4 regions of the Alteromonas sp. 4NH20-0056 genome follow, and region 1 is predicted to be linked to each of the others. Evidence: predicted binding sites of a transcription regulator. Region 1 holds the regulator's gene; each other region holds the start of a gene.
The links. Region 1 encodes FNR, which switches genes on or off when oxygen is low (the NO sensors DNR and NnrR bind a similar motif). Its sites were predicted from a motif close to TTGATCTAGATCAA; they were not measured.

Region 1 (3,908 bases):
CATAGTGGTTAAAACTGCTTAATTCAAAACGCCACATTATACAGCAATTATAGCTACAACAAAGCGTGAAGAAATTAACGAGGGGCATAATATGATGTTGTTACAACGGCGCTGTTATTCAACCCATATTACCCCTTCGCGAGAGGGCTAACAAACCCTTCCGGTTTAACGGCGAGTACGTCGCACTGCAGTTTGTCGATAACATGCTCTGCCGTATTGCCAATCAAAGCGGCTGAGAAACCCGTTCTTCCAACCGTACCGATGATCACAAGTTCAGCGTCTTTCTCTTTTGCCAGCTGCGGTATGACTTTTTCTGGCACCCCTTCTTTCACAAAACAACGGGATTCATGAATGCCGTATTTAGTGGCATGTTTTATCATTTCCTCCTGATGATGGTTTTTAACTGCATCGTAGTACTGTTCGGGGTCAAACTCGGGGACTTCTATTGCAATGTTAAGCGGCGTGGACGGAAAGCTATTCACTAAGTTAACGTTACCGCTCAATAATCTCGCGTAATCACCAGCGATGACGGTGATCTTTTCATTTAATTGCGCGTGTTCTTCATCTTCGGTCCCAACATTAATGGCCGCGATTATTTCACCATCCTCCGGCCAATCGTGATCTTTGACAAGTAATACCGGGCACGGGCTTTTTCTTAAGAGGTGCCAATCAGTAGGAGTGAATATAACAGAGACGAGATCGTCATGTTTCTTAGTAGCTTTCACCACTAAATCGATGTTGTTGTCGATAGTGTAATGAATAATGGATTCGTACGAACGGTTACACCATTCAACCACGATATCAACATTAGCGATATTGAGATTCTTAAGGCTATCGGAAAACCATTTGGCGTGATCTGCAGTGACAGCATCGCGCATGGCCTCGCGTTCTTCGGGGCTAAGCATCGTTGTCATGTCATACGACAGGTCGTAAACCACGAGCAAGGCAGTTACTGTTGCCCCGGTTTTTTCTGAAAGTTCTAAAGCACGCTGGAGGGCGGGGTGATCTTCACGTTCTAAGTCGATAACGGCTAGTATGTGCTTGTACTCAATCATAAATTCTCCCACTAGAGCAGTTGGAACATTACTATGATTTAAGTGTAATAGGTATTTCTTAAAATGTTACTTGTTTCAGATCAAGGGACGTTTAATTCTCATTATCCGTTGCACACGATACTTGGGCCGCTCAACACACTTAAGCGGCTATTGATTGAATCGAAGTCGAGAATGCTGATAAGTCTACCATCGACTTTAATTAACCCTTCTTTTTGAAAACGGCTGAGTAAACGGCTAATGGTTTCTATGGTGAGGCCTAGATAGTTACCTATCTCGTTTCTTGTCATAGTGAGGTGAAACTCTCTATGAGAGAAACCGCGTTCTTCAAAACGCTGCGACAAATGATTAATGAAGTAAAGTAAGCGCTCTTCGGCAGTGCGTTTGTTCAACAACATTATCATGTCATGGTCTTGCTTAATTTCAGCACTCATAAAACTCATGATCTGTTGACGTAATTTAGGAAATTGCATCGACATTTCATCAAGTGTCTCATAAGGAAGCTCGCACACCATTGCGGTTTCTAACGCTTGGGTGTAGCTGGGGTGGCGGTTTTCTCTAAGTGCATCAAAACCAATGATGTCACCAGGGAAATGAAAACCAATGACCTGTTCTTCGCCATCTTGATTTGTGACAAAAGATTTAAAGGAGCCCGTTCTAACAGCAAATAATGAAACAAACTTGTCACCAGAATTTATCAGCGCATCGCCTTTATGTAGCGGCTTTTTACGTTCGATAATATCATCGAGAGACTCAATCTCTGTTTTGTTTAACGCAACCGGTAAACATAAATGACTAAAGCTACAATTTTGACAATGTATTGAAAATTGGCTTCCTTGGCTCATAGTTTGCTCCGAATATTACATTCATCTTTTTTTGTGATGTTACTACTTTCGTTAAAAGATTGCTCGATAAATTAATAAAATCGCATACATCAATAACACACACGCAATAAGTTGGCGTGTTACGGCGTGTTTAAACCCACGTACCAGATAATCAACACTATAACTCGCAGCAATCAGTGTTGGTAAGGTTCCAAGCCCAAAAAACAACATAATCAGCGCGCCATCGAGAGGGCCGGATGATGCGAGAGACCATGTAAGTGTTGAATAAACCAACCCACATGGCAGCCAACCCCAGATGAATCCGTAGGGAAGGGCGTGTAGTGGTGTAGCAAAAGGAATAAAGCGTTTAGAATAAGGTTGAATGCGTTTGAATATACCTTGTCCTATCGACTCTAGCGCAGTAAGACCTTTGTACCAATTGCCTAAATACAACGCTAACATAATGAGCATGACGCCACTGAGTACCGAAAGTATGGTTGGTGCGTGGGGAAATGAGCGGGTTAACATACTACCAATTGCGCCGGTTAACGCGCCAGCGATGGTATAACTTATAATTCGGCCCGTATTGTACATAAGCGTAAACGGCAGTGGCGAAGCGTGTGAAGGACTTCCCATACGAAGTGCAACAACAATGCCGCCGCACATCCCGACGCAATGAACACCTCCAGCGAGACCGATAAGGAACGCAGAAAGGAGATTAAAATCTGTCATTGTTGCTCGCTATCTTGTTGAATTTTTTTCCGTTGTTCAGCCAACTTCTTTTCTTCAGGTGGAAGGTCATCGTCAAACAGAATACTGTAGCCTTGTCGGTCTAAGTCTTCAAATTGATTTGATTTTACCGCCCAAAAAAAGATAACAATGGCCAGTGCAACGATGATGATGGCAACCGGAATTAGTACATAAATAATGCTCATGCTGTTATCTCAATAAACGGGTTGAATTAGTCACAACAATTATACTGCTTAGCGACATGCCGACCACCGCCATCCACGGCGACAATAAGCCAGAAACCGCGAACGGAAGAATAATTAGGTTATAGCCAATGGACCACGCAATATTTTGACGTATTTTAACTTTAACACGCTGGGCAACATCCATTAGCAAAGGAACTGACAATAAGCTATCACCCAGCAAAATAACGTCCGCAGCGGTTCTGGCAACATCGGTCGCGTTTCCAACCGCTACGGCAACATCTGCACTGGCCAGTACGGGCGCGTCGTTAATTCCATCGCCCATCATCAGCACGCGTCGTCCATCAGCTTGAAGCTGTTTAACACGTTCGTATTTTCCCGCTGGTGAAAGTCCGCCTTGGGCGATAGACACCGGCAGGTTTGCAGTTAATGCGTCTACGTTACTTTGGGTATCACCACTTAATACGATGAGGTCATTCTTTTTAAGTAAATTGAGCGTGTCAGCTGCGTCTTTTCGCAGTGAGTCGCTAACGAGGAAGGCGGCAATTAATGTATCGCCCGCGCACAAAAATACATTGGCATTAAAAGGGATATGATCGAGGGCGGGGAAGCCGCAGAACGACGCCGTTCCCATAGTAAACTCGGTATTGTTGATGCGCCCAGTAATACCATTACCCGGTGAGACGGCGAATGCCTCTACTGAAAACGCAACTTCACCGTCAAACGCCTTAGCGATAGGGTGCTCAGAGCGAGACTCTAGCGCAGTAGCAAGCTTAATTACTTCGGTTTCATCAACCCCTGTCGCTATCCAGCGTTTGCTTATAGTAAATTTACCTTCGGTTAATGTACCGGTCTTATCTAAGCAAATTGTATTAATGTAGGTAAGCTGCTCTAGCGCATCTGCACGTTTTAACAATACCCCTTGCTTGTTGAGTTTTGCCATTGCACAAGTTAGGGCAGATGGCGTTGCTAAGCCAAGGGCGCAAGGGCAGGTTGCAACAAGCACAGAAATAGTAATCCAAAATGCTTGGTCGCTGCCAACGGCATACCAATAGCCATAGGTGGTAAGTGAAATTAATAATACTGCTGCAACGAAATAA
Region 2 (3,908 bases), on a different contig from region 1:
CGTTTTTAAGTCCAGTACTATTGCCTAGGGCACTATGCCGCCCTAGGACTCTATCTGGTAACTATAAAGCGCGACATGTTCCACACTTGCGTTACATAACGGCATAGCGTCGGTCAACGCTATCGCACCTGTTTAGTCGACTTGAAAACAATGTAGTCAGTAGCTTTGTTTGTTACTGTTCCACGCTAGCTTTCAGCCGTTGCATGTAGAGTTTCGATCGACTCGCGAATAAAGTTTGCTAACGTTTCTGGGGGCTGAGCGCCCGCTATTCCTTGATCTGCGATGACAAAGGTTGGCACACTCTGAATACCCATTTGCATCCATCTGTTTTCTTCCGCTCGCACCACATCGGCGTATTGCCCACTCACAAGGGCGTTTTTTGCTTTCTCAATATCCAACCCGACGACGCTAGCTTCTTCGATAAGCACATCAATGTCGTTTATATTTTTTCTTTCATTAAAAAATGCAGAGAATAATCGTAATTTGAGCTGCTCTTCCTTTCCTTCAGTACGAGCGTAGTGCAGAAGCTGATGCGCCTTGAACGTGTTTACCATGCGCGTATCGTCAGAATAGTTAAATTCAAACCCTACTTCTTCGCCCACTTGAACAAGTTGTGCTCTAGCTTGCTTACTCTGCGCCTCACTTATCCCGTATTTCTCCATAACATGTTCACGTAAGTTTTGCCCTTCATCAGGCATTGACGGATTTAGCTCAAACGGATGAAAGTTAATGGTTATCTCTATATCGTCAAGTAATGCTGCCGCTTGTTGCAGACGCTTGTAACCGACAATGCACCACGGGCATACTATATCTGACACCATATCAATGGTTACTTTTTTCATCGTTATTCCTTTCGTTGTCTGGCGTTCGTTTTCGCGCAATATTTTACCCTTCTTGCTTCTTAGTAAGGGCAAGTGCGATATTCTCAAGTCCACTTGTCCTTGTGACTGTCATTATGAGATAAACGCGCAAATAGCAGCGATGAGACCTCCTTTGCCCATAAAGTGTAACCTTTTTCACCGGGATGAAAGCCATCAGTAGCCATAAAGGTCGCGGTATGATCCATACACGCTTTAACACCCTGTAGTTGGGTAACATCGATTATTGCTTCATGGGGAATGGAAATCGTCACGACATGCATTTTATCGTGTGCTTGAGCGATATTTTCTAACTCATGATTTAATCGCGTAGCGCGCTGTCCCAATACGCTGCGAAGAGGTTGCGGCAATGCAGGAAACTGATGCATGGGCGGCAATGCGGTAAACACTATATGTTGACACTGACAGTGTTCGACCAAATGAAAATATATTGCTTCAACGTTTTTACGCCACGACGCAACTGAAACCAGCTTCGTCACGTCGTTCACGCCTATTGAAACCAGCGCTGCGTTAAAACGCTGTGATACTTGCGTCACCTCTGACAGTAACATTTCACTGGTATTGCCTGTCTTAGCAACAAGTGTTCCCTTAACATTAGTTTTTAGCGAAAGTTGGCTAATTAACTGCCCGAACAATGCGTGTTCTTGCTTTTTTACACCCACGCCTGCGGCCGCTGAGTCGCCTAGCACGAGAAGCGTTATAGGGTCATCGTTAACTGAGGCATTAAGCACTACAGACTCCCTCTCACCTTCTGGTTCGGGTAACCTGATAACACGCATTTTCACCCATATAGCTTGTACTAAAAGCAAGGGTACAGCGGCAATTATCGCAATCATTTTCATACTTTGTGTGATTAGTTTGAACGAGATCAATAAAAACACCCTTTAGACACGTTACTATCCCAATACGAAATAATGATGCGAGACGCTCTTACAACGTCACTGTGCGCATACTCTACCTATAATGAACCACATCATGATTGTTTTACCTACTGCAGATGCATCAGTAAAAAAATATACTCAACAAGCGCCACGCTATACTTCTTACCCTACTGCACTGAAATTTTCAGCGGTAGACGATATGGTGTTAGCTCGCGCGGCTACTGCATCTTTGGCAGACGAGATCAGTCTATATGTGCATATTCCATTTTGTGAAACCCTTTGTTACTACTGCGGTTGCAACAAAATTGTCACACGTCATAATGAAAAAGCAGACCGATACCTAGATTACCTTGAACGTGAGATCCTTACAAAAAAAGCCTTGTTTAAGGATAAAAAGGTCATTGCGTTGCATTTGGGCGGAGGCTCACCGAGTTTTTTGAATAATGTACAACACGCCTTCTTAATGCATATCCTGAGAAAGCATTTTCACTTTAACGATGAAACCGAGTGCTCTATCGAGCTAGATCCTCGAAACGTCGATACCCAATATTTAGACAACCTTGCTAATTTAGGTTATTCCAGATTAAGCTTCGGTGTGCAAGATACTAATTATGACGTACAGTACGCAATCAACCGTGTGCAAAGTACGGCCAGTATTGCTAACCTGGTATTTCACGCTCGAACCGTTGGTTTTACCTCTATTAATCTCGACCTAATTTATGGCCTTCCTCATCAAACCCTAGAGTCTTTTCAGACGACGCTGGTTGCAGCAAAAGCAATGTCTCCGGACCGGATTTCTCTATTTAGCTACGCCCATTTACCTGAACGCTTTGCCGCACAGCGAAAAATTGATAATGACGCTCTACCCTCTGCTGAGTTAAAAGCGAAGCTTCATGCATTAGCCGTCGATAGCTTAACATTGACCGGCTTTGAAATGATTGGAATGGACCACTTTGCACGAAGTGGCGATCCGCTCAGCGTAGCGAAACAACAAGGTAAATTGCACAGAAATTTCCAAGGCTACACCACACGAGGGGATGCAGACTTAGTTGGGCTAGGCGTATCGTCAATAAGCACCGTAGGGAATGCCTACACACAGAATGCGAAAAAATTGAGTGATTATTATACCAGCGTTGACGACAACCAATCAGCACCTGAAAAAGGCTTAACGTTAACCCAAGACGATTTAATAAGACGAGACGTTATCATGGCACTTATGTGCAATATGGCGGTAGAAAAATGTGCGGTGGAACGTAAGTTTAATGTGAACTTTGATGAATATTTTGCCGAGCCGTTAGAAGCGCTCTCTAGTTTAGAAAACGATGGCATGGTTGATACGAAACGTGAGTGGATACGCGTACCGGCGCATGCGCGAATTTTCATCCGCGCCATTTGCGCTCGTTTTGATGCATATTTAACTACCGAGCACAGCGTAAACCGCTATTCTAGTTCAATATGAAGCGGTCTAATTAAAAGGCACACAGGCGATATGTAATTAGCGACAGCAACTATTGGCATTTAAAACGGGCGAACACTTTCATTCCACAGGTAAGGCCCAATACGTCCAAAGAGAACGTACTAATACTTGCGGTAATGCGCTGTCCATCAGCATCAAGGGTCACCCAGGCAACGCCAGCCTGCTCATGGCCTTCGGGAATGGTTATATCAACAATTATTCCCTCTATTGCGTTTAACATAGATGATGTGGTGCACGCCTGATTATGTGCAACCTCTATCGATATGTGAGCAGCGTCGAGTATGACAGTCACATTAGGCTGGCAGTGTTCTGATGGCTCGTCCACATACATTACGTTTGGCGAATCCGGTGAAGCGTAAATTATCGTACTACCCACTGCTATTCTATTTAGTGGATACAAAAATGCAGTGGTGCTTTTCAGTAATGAACCGTTAAGTAACGAAATTGGCGCATACGTAGATATCGATTGAGCGTGTAAATGCCCTTTTGTCATGCGCCAAGATAGAAACTCAGTTACCGAACCTGTAAACACAACTCGCCCATTTTCTACATGCAGAATTGACGTACATGAGAGCGCTAATTCTTCGGTATCGTGAGATACAATGACGCTCATTAACCCTGTTTTTACACTTAGTGTTTTAAGGTATTTAAGTAACATTCTACGCAATGTTA
Region 3 (3,908 bases), on a different contig from region 1:
CTGCCAATTTCCGTAACATACCAACCGGCGAGTGTTGCTACCCAGCCACTAAATGCCATACCCGCAAATACGCGATTAAGCCACGTAGGTACCGCTTTATTTCGCAGCAAATAACCGCTGCCCAACCATGACACAACTAGCATCAACATACCCATGCCCACCATGACTCTGAACGCATAGAACACAGGTGCAACGGGAGGATGTTCGCCTTCAAACTCGTTTAATCCCTTAATTTCACCCTCAAGTTGATGCGTCAGAATAAGGCTAGCAGCATAAGGGATAGGGATCTCAAAGTGATTTTCACGTGTTTCTTCATCGGGAATGGCAAACAGTAATAGCGGCGCCCCCTCTGTGGTTTCCCATAGCCCTTCCATTGCAGCGATTTTCTGCGGTTGGTGTTCTAGGGTGTTTAGCCCATGCATGTCGCCGGCAAAAATCTGAAGCGGAATCAATATTGCTGCCGCGTAGGTCGCGGTTTTAAACGACAGCTTTGGTGCTAACTTATCGTCGCCTTTTAACATTCGATAGGCTGAAAGCCCTGCAATTAAGAAACTAGCAGTAAGGCCAGAGGCCAACATCATATGAGCAAACCGATACGGGAAAGAAGGATTGAAAATAATCGCCGCCCAATCTTTGGCGTACACCACACCGTCAATAACCTCATGACCTTGTGGCGTTTGCATCCAGCTGTTTAGTGATAAAATCCAAAATGCAGACGCCGTGGTGCCAAGGGCAACAATCAGTGTTGACAAGGTATGCACCCAATTAGGTACTCGGCGAATGCCAAATAACACAATGCCTAAAAATGTCGCTTCTAAAAAGAAGGCAGTAAGGACTTCGTAGCCAAGAAGCGGCCCAGCAACGTTCCCGACTTTTTCCATAAAACCCGGCCAGTTGGTACCAAATTGGAACGACATAGTCACGCCGCTTACTACCCCTAGGGCAAAACTTAACGCGAATACGCGTACCCAAAAACGGTAAATGCGCATCCATACTGGGTGACCGGTAATATTTGAGCGTAATTTAAAGTAGAAAAGAAACCATCCCATTGCCATCGTGATGGTAGGGAATAAAATATGAAAGCTTATATTTAACGCAAATTGTAAACGCGACAGCAAGAATGCATCCACAGGTATCTCCTAGTTAATCGTGCCTTTTTTAGGAATAAGTTTGTCTTTCAACTCGAGCATGCGACCCACACCAGATCCTAATTTCATCAAAGTATTAAGTTTTTCAGGCCCTAAGCTTTGCAGTTCCTGTGACCACGCGGTGACCGATTCTAATAAGTCATGTATGTCGTTAAGTTTCGCTTGCGCGTTTGCCTCTGCACTATTTGCGGGTGCATCAAGTAAAAGATCCCTAAGTAAGCTCATCGTCGGGTCGATTTCGCGCTTTCGTCTTTCATCGAACACCCTGTTGGCAAGCGTCCAAATATCGCCACCCGCTACAAAGAACTCTTTTCTTTCACCCGGGATAAGATGTTGTTTTATCAACCGCCAGGACTGCAATTCTTTAAGGCCCATGCTGGTATTCCCTCGAGAAATATTCAGCGCATCTGCAATTTCCTGCGCTGATATGGGCTCGTCGTTCAACACAATTAATGCAAGAATTTGACCTACCGTTCTGTTAAATCCCCATCGACTTCCCATTTCTCCAAAGTGCATTACGGCAGAAGTAATAAGTGGTGTCATTTTCATTTGCGTGACCTGTGGAAGTTTCAGAAATTACTGAAAGTTTAATATATTGTTTGATATAGATCAACAAAGTTAATAGGGAAGTACGTTTGAAAGTTACACAGAGTAGGCGCAGGGACATAGCGCGCGAAAGCCATCAAAACCCTAGCGGAAACAATTATTAATTGGGCAATTAGGTCGCCAAAATTATTAAATAAATGTAATAATGGGGAGGCATGGTTAGGTTCATGCGATTTTACTTATAACAACAAGACGTGTAAAAACGCTTTAGGAACCACAATGACTACCCTGCGCCATGAAACTTCCACCTTAGCTAATTGCGAAGACGAAAAACTTCACCTTATTGAAAGCGTACAAAGCTTTGGTTTTTTGTTAGCGATAAACCCTGAAAGTAAAATTGTCGAGGTGGTGAGTGAGAATATCGGGCTGCTTTTTAGTAAAGATATCGTCCCGGGTGAAACATTAATCACCGAATTAATCGCTATTCCTTCGCCCGAATCTCACACCTTTAGTACGATTTATGCTGACGTCAAAAATAATGGATTACGTCATGCTTATCAGTGGAAGTTTGTAGAAAACGCGCTGCATATTAAAAACTGGGACAAAGAAGGAAGTGGCGTTGCATTTGAATCAAATGGCTTGCTCGTTATCGAGTTTGAACCGTCTCCTCAGCTAAGCTATGAAGCGGCGCAAAAGTGGCTTCCCGTCGATACTGATATTAGAACCTTGCTGCCAAATCTTCAAAACTGTAACTCGGTATTAGATGTAGCAGATAGCATTGCCAGCGTATTTAAACGCTATATTGGCTTTGAATCGGTAATGATTTATCGCTTTGATGAAAACTTCTGCGGTGAAGTGGTAGGCGAAGCGAAAGAAAGAGATAAGCGTTCATTTAAAGGGCTTGTTTTCCCCGCGTCTGATATTCCAAGTCAAGCGCGCGAGCTTTACAAAAAGAACCGAGTGCGTTGTGTTTATGACACTGAAGAGCCAGCTGTCGGTTTATTACCCAAGATTGCAAATAAAAATAGGTTACCACTAGACCTGTCTATGTCGATGGTTCGTTCTGTGTCGCCTATGCATTTGCAGTATATGAGAAATATGGGTGTTAGATCGTCGTTTTCAGTGTCACTGATGTACGAAGATAAATTGTGGGGGTTAATTGCCTGCCACAATAGTGAGCCTGTCTATATTGACCAGAAAAAGCGATTGGTGTGTGAGTCATTAGGCCACATGTATGCATGGCAGTTACACACTAAATCGCTTCACGAAAAGAAAGAGCAATTTCAACAGCGCCAGCGAACATTGAACAATGTTGTACACAAACTAACGACATATGCCAATCCACTTGAGGCCATTGCGAGCAAAGAAGAAGAATTGCTCCAAGTCACCGATACCTGCGGGCTTGTGGTTATAACGCCATCAGGAAACTACACAATCGGACGAACGCCCTCTGAGCCCGCAATAGAAACCCTGCTGGAAACGTTTTCAGATAAGAAGGCTGAGTTAGCGGTAGCGATAAGTAAGTTAGGCGACGATATTACAGAAACCCTTGATTTAAACGGTGTTCGCGGTATTTATATTTCTTGTGTGTCGCCAGCCTTGGGCTATTACACCATATGGTTTAGAGAGCAACGAGATAAACTCATTCGCTGGGCGGGCAGAGATGCTGCCTCAAAAGACATTGGTACATCACTGACTCCACGACATTCTTTTGATTTGTATTTGCAAAGTATTGCCGACGAGTCGGTTGCCTGGTCAGAAGACGACAAACTTATTATTGAAGGGTTTGATCATCTTTTCATTCCTTATGCATTAAGTCTGAAGGCATCGCTAGATAAGCAAATTGTCAAACTTGAAGAGCTAGATAAAGCGAAAGATCACTTTTTGGCCAGCATCTCGCACGAGTTGCGTTCTCCACTTAATTCAATTGTTGGGTGGACCGACTTAGCATTAATGGACATGAATAATGTTGAGCGTATGACAGATGCACTCGGCGTAATTAAGCGTGCTGCATCCACACAGGCCTCATTGATTAACGATATTCTCGACTTATCGAGAATTATTTCAGGAACCATGAAGCTAAGCACTCATACGCTAAAAATATCCTCCTCTATTTCAGAAGTAGCGAAATCGTTTGAAGCGGGCTTCACCGCAAAGAAAATTAAACTGTCATTAAAGTTTGAAAGCGAAAGCACGCAAATATTAGGCGATGAA
Region 4 (3,908 bases), on a different contig from region 1:
TCCACCTGTTGATTTTGGCTAACATCAATATCGAGGGTTCGACTTGCCTCGCGCAGCATATCGGTCACCGCGCTTGTGCGTTTTTTATGGAATTTTCTTGCGTAAAAATCCTCGGCAAAAGCTAACAATGTGTCGGAAGGAGGCGACGCCATTATCTCTTCCAGCATTGCCTTTACGCCCTCTTCGTCCTTATCTTTATAACTTTCTCTAATCCACTTTTCTTTCGCTTTATCGCTGTTTGCATCATGCAGAAGTGCCAATGCCTTTATCCGTTCATCAGGTAAAAGTTGTAAACCAAGCGCGTAGATAAGCTCGTCACGATAAAAGCTGGCTGATACGCCTTCTGTAACCGGCATGGTACTATTTGCAAGGTCAAGGCGCTGCGCGTCGTTTAAATAAGGAAGCTTGCTTAGTGCATCTGCGTAAAACCATGCGGCTTGCGCATCAGCATTGTGTTCGAACCGAGCAACATCGGCAACAGAGTCAGCCCGGGTTCGCATCACCCCTAAATCCCGCATAGAGAACTGATTTAATCGACTTTTTGTGTTACCGAAATATAAAAACAAAAGGAACCGTAATGCGCTATCAAACCCACAGACTAAGTAGTCTTGGCTTGAGACATTAGCAGGCCAACCGTGTGACTGTATTAGTGCACCAAGCTTCTTGACCAACTGAGGTTTGCTTTGCGACGCCCCCCCTTGGGTACTGCCATATTCACTTAACAGCGTTACAATGGCTTGCTTGGTCATCACCCCCGCAATATCCTGCAACGATGCATAACGCAAATCACGAAACCATCCTTCTGCAGTAAGCCAGTCTATTTGGGCTTGAGGGTTATCTATTTCGTCATAGTTGAACTGAGTACGGTCAATTACCGCGTACTTTCTGTTCGCGGCGCGAACAACAATGCACTGTTTATTTTCATCTAATGCGACAAACCGTTGAATGAATGTGCTTGCCTCTTCACTCAGTAGCAGGGCATTTGCCCCTTCGAAAAACTGTAAAAACTCAAAAAAGTGGGTGAGGTAATACCGTGGTGGTAATTCTTTTCGCATAGTATGCTCAGTCAACAAATACCATTATAGTGTATATTTATACAGCACCATTAATCAACCTTCACGCGCTGCTTTGCGACCCACATAAAGAATGCATTCAACTGTGCATCGTCTTTTAGCAAGGCCAAGCTATTAAAATGTTTTGCCAGTGTCATTTCATCAAAGAACCTGTGTATACCGCTATGGCATTGCCTGCACACCATTACACCCTGCTCTCGTATTTCGCGCGGAACATGCTTTTTAAAGTACGTGCGTCTATGCATTTTCTTAGGAATAAGGTGATGAAACGTCAGGCGTGTTTTGCGTTCGCAACACGGACAAATTCCAATTCTTTTTGACATGTCAAACGCCCTATCAGCAATTAATTTCTATGAAACACTGGCAAATACCATGACATCAAATACGGTCTTCACTTTTTTACCAATCCGCTTCAATTTTAGATCCGTATAACTACTATCATTCTTAACAGAGTTACCTAACATGAGTTTAACCCGTTCAATGTCGTTCTCATGCCCCTACTGCATGGCGCCTAACGACGTAGAAATAGATGAAATTAACGATGTGGGCCAAGTGCAAGTACTTGATTGCCAAGTGTGCTGCCAACCTATCGAATTGAGCGTTTTCCAACATGGTGATGACTTGGAAATTAATGCAGAGCGAGAGAATGACTGAACATACCCACATTTTTAAACGCGATGATATTGAAAACCTTGAGCAGCGATATCGCGCTAACCTAATTAATAGTGTGTCTGGATTTAAGTCTGCATGCCTGCTTGGCACGACAGACGGCACAACCAATAATGCCGCAATAATAAGCTCAGTGGTTCATATTGGCGCAAATCCACCGCTGCTGGGTATGATCATGCGTCCACATACCGTGCAGCGTGATTCACTCGAGAACATTAAAAAATCGGGTAAATATACGTTAAATCATGTGCACAGTAGCTGGGTAGATAAAGCACACCAAACCTCAGCCAGATACGACAAAGAAGAAAGCGAGTTTGACGCTGTTGGCCTCACGCCTTGGTTTAGCGATAACTTTAGCGCCCCTTACGTAATGCAAAGCCACCTCAAGTTGGGCCTCACTGTCGAACAGCACTTCACCCTATGCAATAAAACAGAAATGGTTATAGGCCGTGTAGAGGAGTTGTTTGTCGAAGGAAATACAATCGCTGATGATGGCTATATTGATATAGAGACACTAGGCAGCGCATGTATTTCAGGCTTAGACAGTTACCATAGCACCAAAAGGATTGCACAGTATGCCTATGCAAAACCGAATGAAACCTTGAAACAAAAATGAACGGTTTGTGCGGTCGTGTGGTCTTAAACTTGGTAGTAGCGATAAATGCTTAACATTATTTAATCTAGATCAACCAAGTAAAAACAATTTTGGCCGATCCTTTTGTTTCACGCTATAGTACAAATATTGTTGATAAAAACCTGCCTCTTGCGGCAGGTTTTTGCGTTTTAAGCGTTTGATAAAAAAGAATCATTATCGTTTCTATCTCATTTGGAGAGTATTATGAAATCTGTAAACCGTCGCGACTTTTTAAAAATGTCAGGTACGACACTAATTGGCCTTACGCTTGGCGGTGTTGCGCTACGTGCGCAAGCACAAGAACAGCTGCAATCAGATGATCCTACAGCGAAGGCATTAAGCTATACACCAAACTCAACGGTTGAAGGTGCTAAATGCAGCAACTGCATGTACGTGCAGGGTGCAGACGGCGATGAAAATCGTCCTTGTGCTATTTTCCCTGGAAAACTGGTGAGTGCTAACGGTTGGTGTAGTGCGTGGGTAAAACGCCCAGGCTAACCGCTGTCGTGAACGAAATTACGTTCTAAAAATAAAAAACGCCTCTTAGTAGAGGCGTTTTTTGTGCTTATTGAATAACCGCCTTTACGTCAGGCCGGTCAAAGTAAGTAGGAAGTCGAGAAGGCGTTATGTCAACCTTATGCTTGGCTTCAAATATGCTGCCGAGTCGCAGTAGCATTTCATCGTCGCCTTTACTTCCAATGAAACTTATCCCGATGGGCAATTTCTCTATGGCACCTGCAGGCACGGTTAAATGTGGGTACCCCGCAATCGCGGGTAAATAGCCAATGCCGATAAATCCGCCGGGCGCGTGATCGCCATAAATACCATCGATAAGAAACGCTGGGCTATTAGACGGCGCAACCAATACGTCGACATTATTCTCTGATAGCATTAAATCAATACCTTGCTCACGCGTGGCCGCCTGAATACTCGCTAAAGCGGTTTGATATTCATTACTATCAATAGCATCAGACGCTAGCGATTTTTCAAATATGTTTTGATCGAAAAGCGATAATTCACGCGCATTGTTTTTATTAAATTCGATGAGTTGGGTTAGCGTTCTCGATGCTAAATTGGCTGGGCTATTGGCCAAGTATTCGTTGATAGTGTGGTGAAATTCGCTCAATAACACCTGATAAGACTGAGACCAGAAAGCATCAGGTTGTTCAAATTGCTCGATATCGACTAACTGCGCGCCGGCTTCTTCTAATGTACGCAGTGCACTTTCAAATACAGCGAGTACGCGTGGATCATCACCCTGCCTATACCGCACAACACCAACCTTCACCCCTTTCATGTCGGTGGCAAGCATGCTGTCACCAGGTAATGCTATACGGTGACTCTCCAACGATAAGGTAGCAGGGTCGTTGTCATCTTTACCCGCCATAACCGCTGTCATTAGCCATGCATCGTTAACGTTAGATGTCATGGGTCCGGCGGTATCTTGAGTTGCCGAGATGGGGACGATGTGAGTACGAGACAACAAACCAACCGTGGGTTTAAACCCCACTACCCCGTTCATTGAAGAGGGG

Region 2: a site for FNR is predicted at 1,737-1,750, ahead of hemN (oxygen-independent coproporphyrinogen III oxidase). Genes of this name have one in related genera too.
Region 3: a site for FNR is predicted at 1,748-1,761, ahead of AC27EZ_RS14735 (GbsR/MarR family transcriptional regulator). Genes of this name have one in related genera too.
Region 4: a site for FNR is predicted at 2,418-2,431, ahead of AC27EZ_RS09585 (high-potential iron-sulfur protein). Genes of this name have one in related genera too.

The regions. Positions count from the first base shown of each region.
Region 1 is NZ_BAAJLS010000005.1:303,801-307,708, reverse strand. Features, by position in the region: gene ttcA (tRNA 2-thiocytidine(32) synthetase TtcA) at 1-3, opposite strand, end outside; gene uspE (universal stress protein UspE) at 129-1,055, opposite strand; gene fnr (fumarate/nitrate reduction transcriptional regulator Fnr) at 1,157-1,897, opposite strand; gene AC27EZ_RS11785 (sulfite exporter TauE/SafE family protein) at 1,949-2,608, opposite strand; gene ccoS (cbb3-type cytochrome oxidase assembly protein CcoS) at 2,605-2,811, opposite strand; gene AC27EZ_RS11775 (heavy metal translocating P-type ATPase) at 2,816-3,908, opposite strand, start outside.
Region 2 is NZ_BAAJLS010000006.1:204,138-208,045, reverse strand. Features, by position in the region: gene AC27EZ_RS12995 (TonB-dependent receptor) at 1-9, shown strand, start outside; gene AC27EZ_RS12990 (DsbA family oxidoreductase) at 186-842, opposite strand; gene AC27EZ_RS12985 (SGNH/GDSL hydrolase family protein) at 926-1,714, opposite strand; gene hemN (oxygen-independent coproporphyrinogen III oxidase) at 1,854-3,218, shown strand; gene AC27EZ_RS12975 (ATP-binding cassette domain-containing protein) at 3,268-3,908, opposite strand, start outside.
Region 3 is NZ_BAAJLS010000009.1:84,028-87,935, forward strand. Features, by position in the region: gene AC27EZ_RS14730 (cytochrome ubiquinol oxidase subunit I) at 1-1,130, opposite strand, end outside; gene AC27EZ_RS14735 (GbsR/MarR family transcriptional regulator) at 1,140-1,697, opposite strand; gene AC27EZ_RS14740 (ATP-binding protein) at 1,974-3,908, shown strand, end outside.
Region 4 is NZ_BAAJLS010000004.1:211,951-215,858, reverse strand. Features, by position in the region: gene AC27EZ_RS09605 (exonuclease domain-containing protein) at 1-1,055, opposite strand, end outside; gene AC27EZ_RS09600 (hypothetical protein) at 1,106-1,396, opposite strand; gene AC27EZ_RS09595 (zinc ribbon domain-containing protein) at 1,536-1,727, shown strand; gene AC27EZ_RS09590 (flavin reductase family protein) at 1,720-2,358, shown strand; gene AC27EZ_RS09585 (high-potential iron-sulfur protein) at 2,581-2,874, shown strand; gene AC27EZ_RS09580 (amidase) at 2,942-3,908, opposite strand, start outside.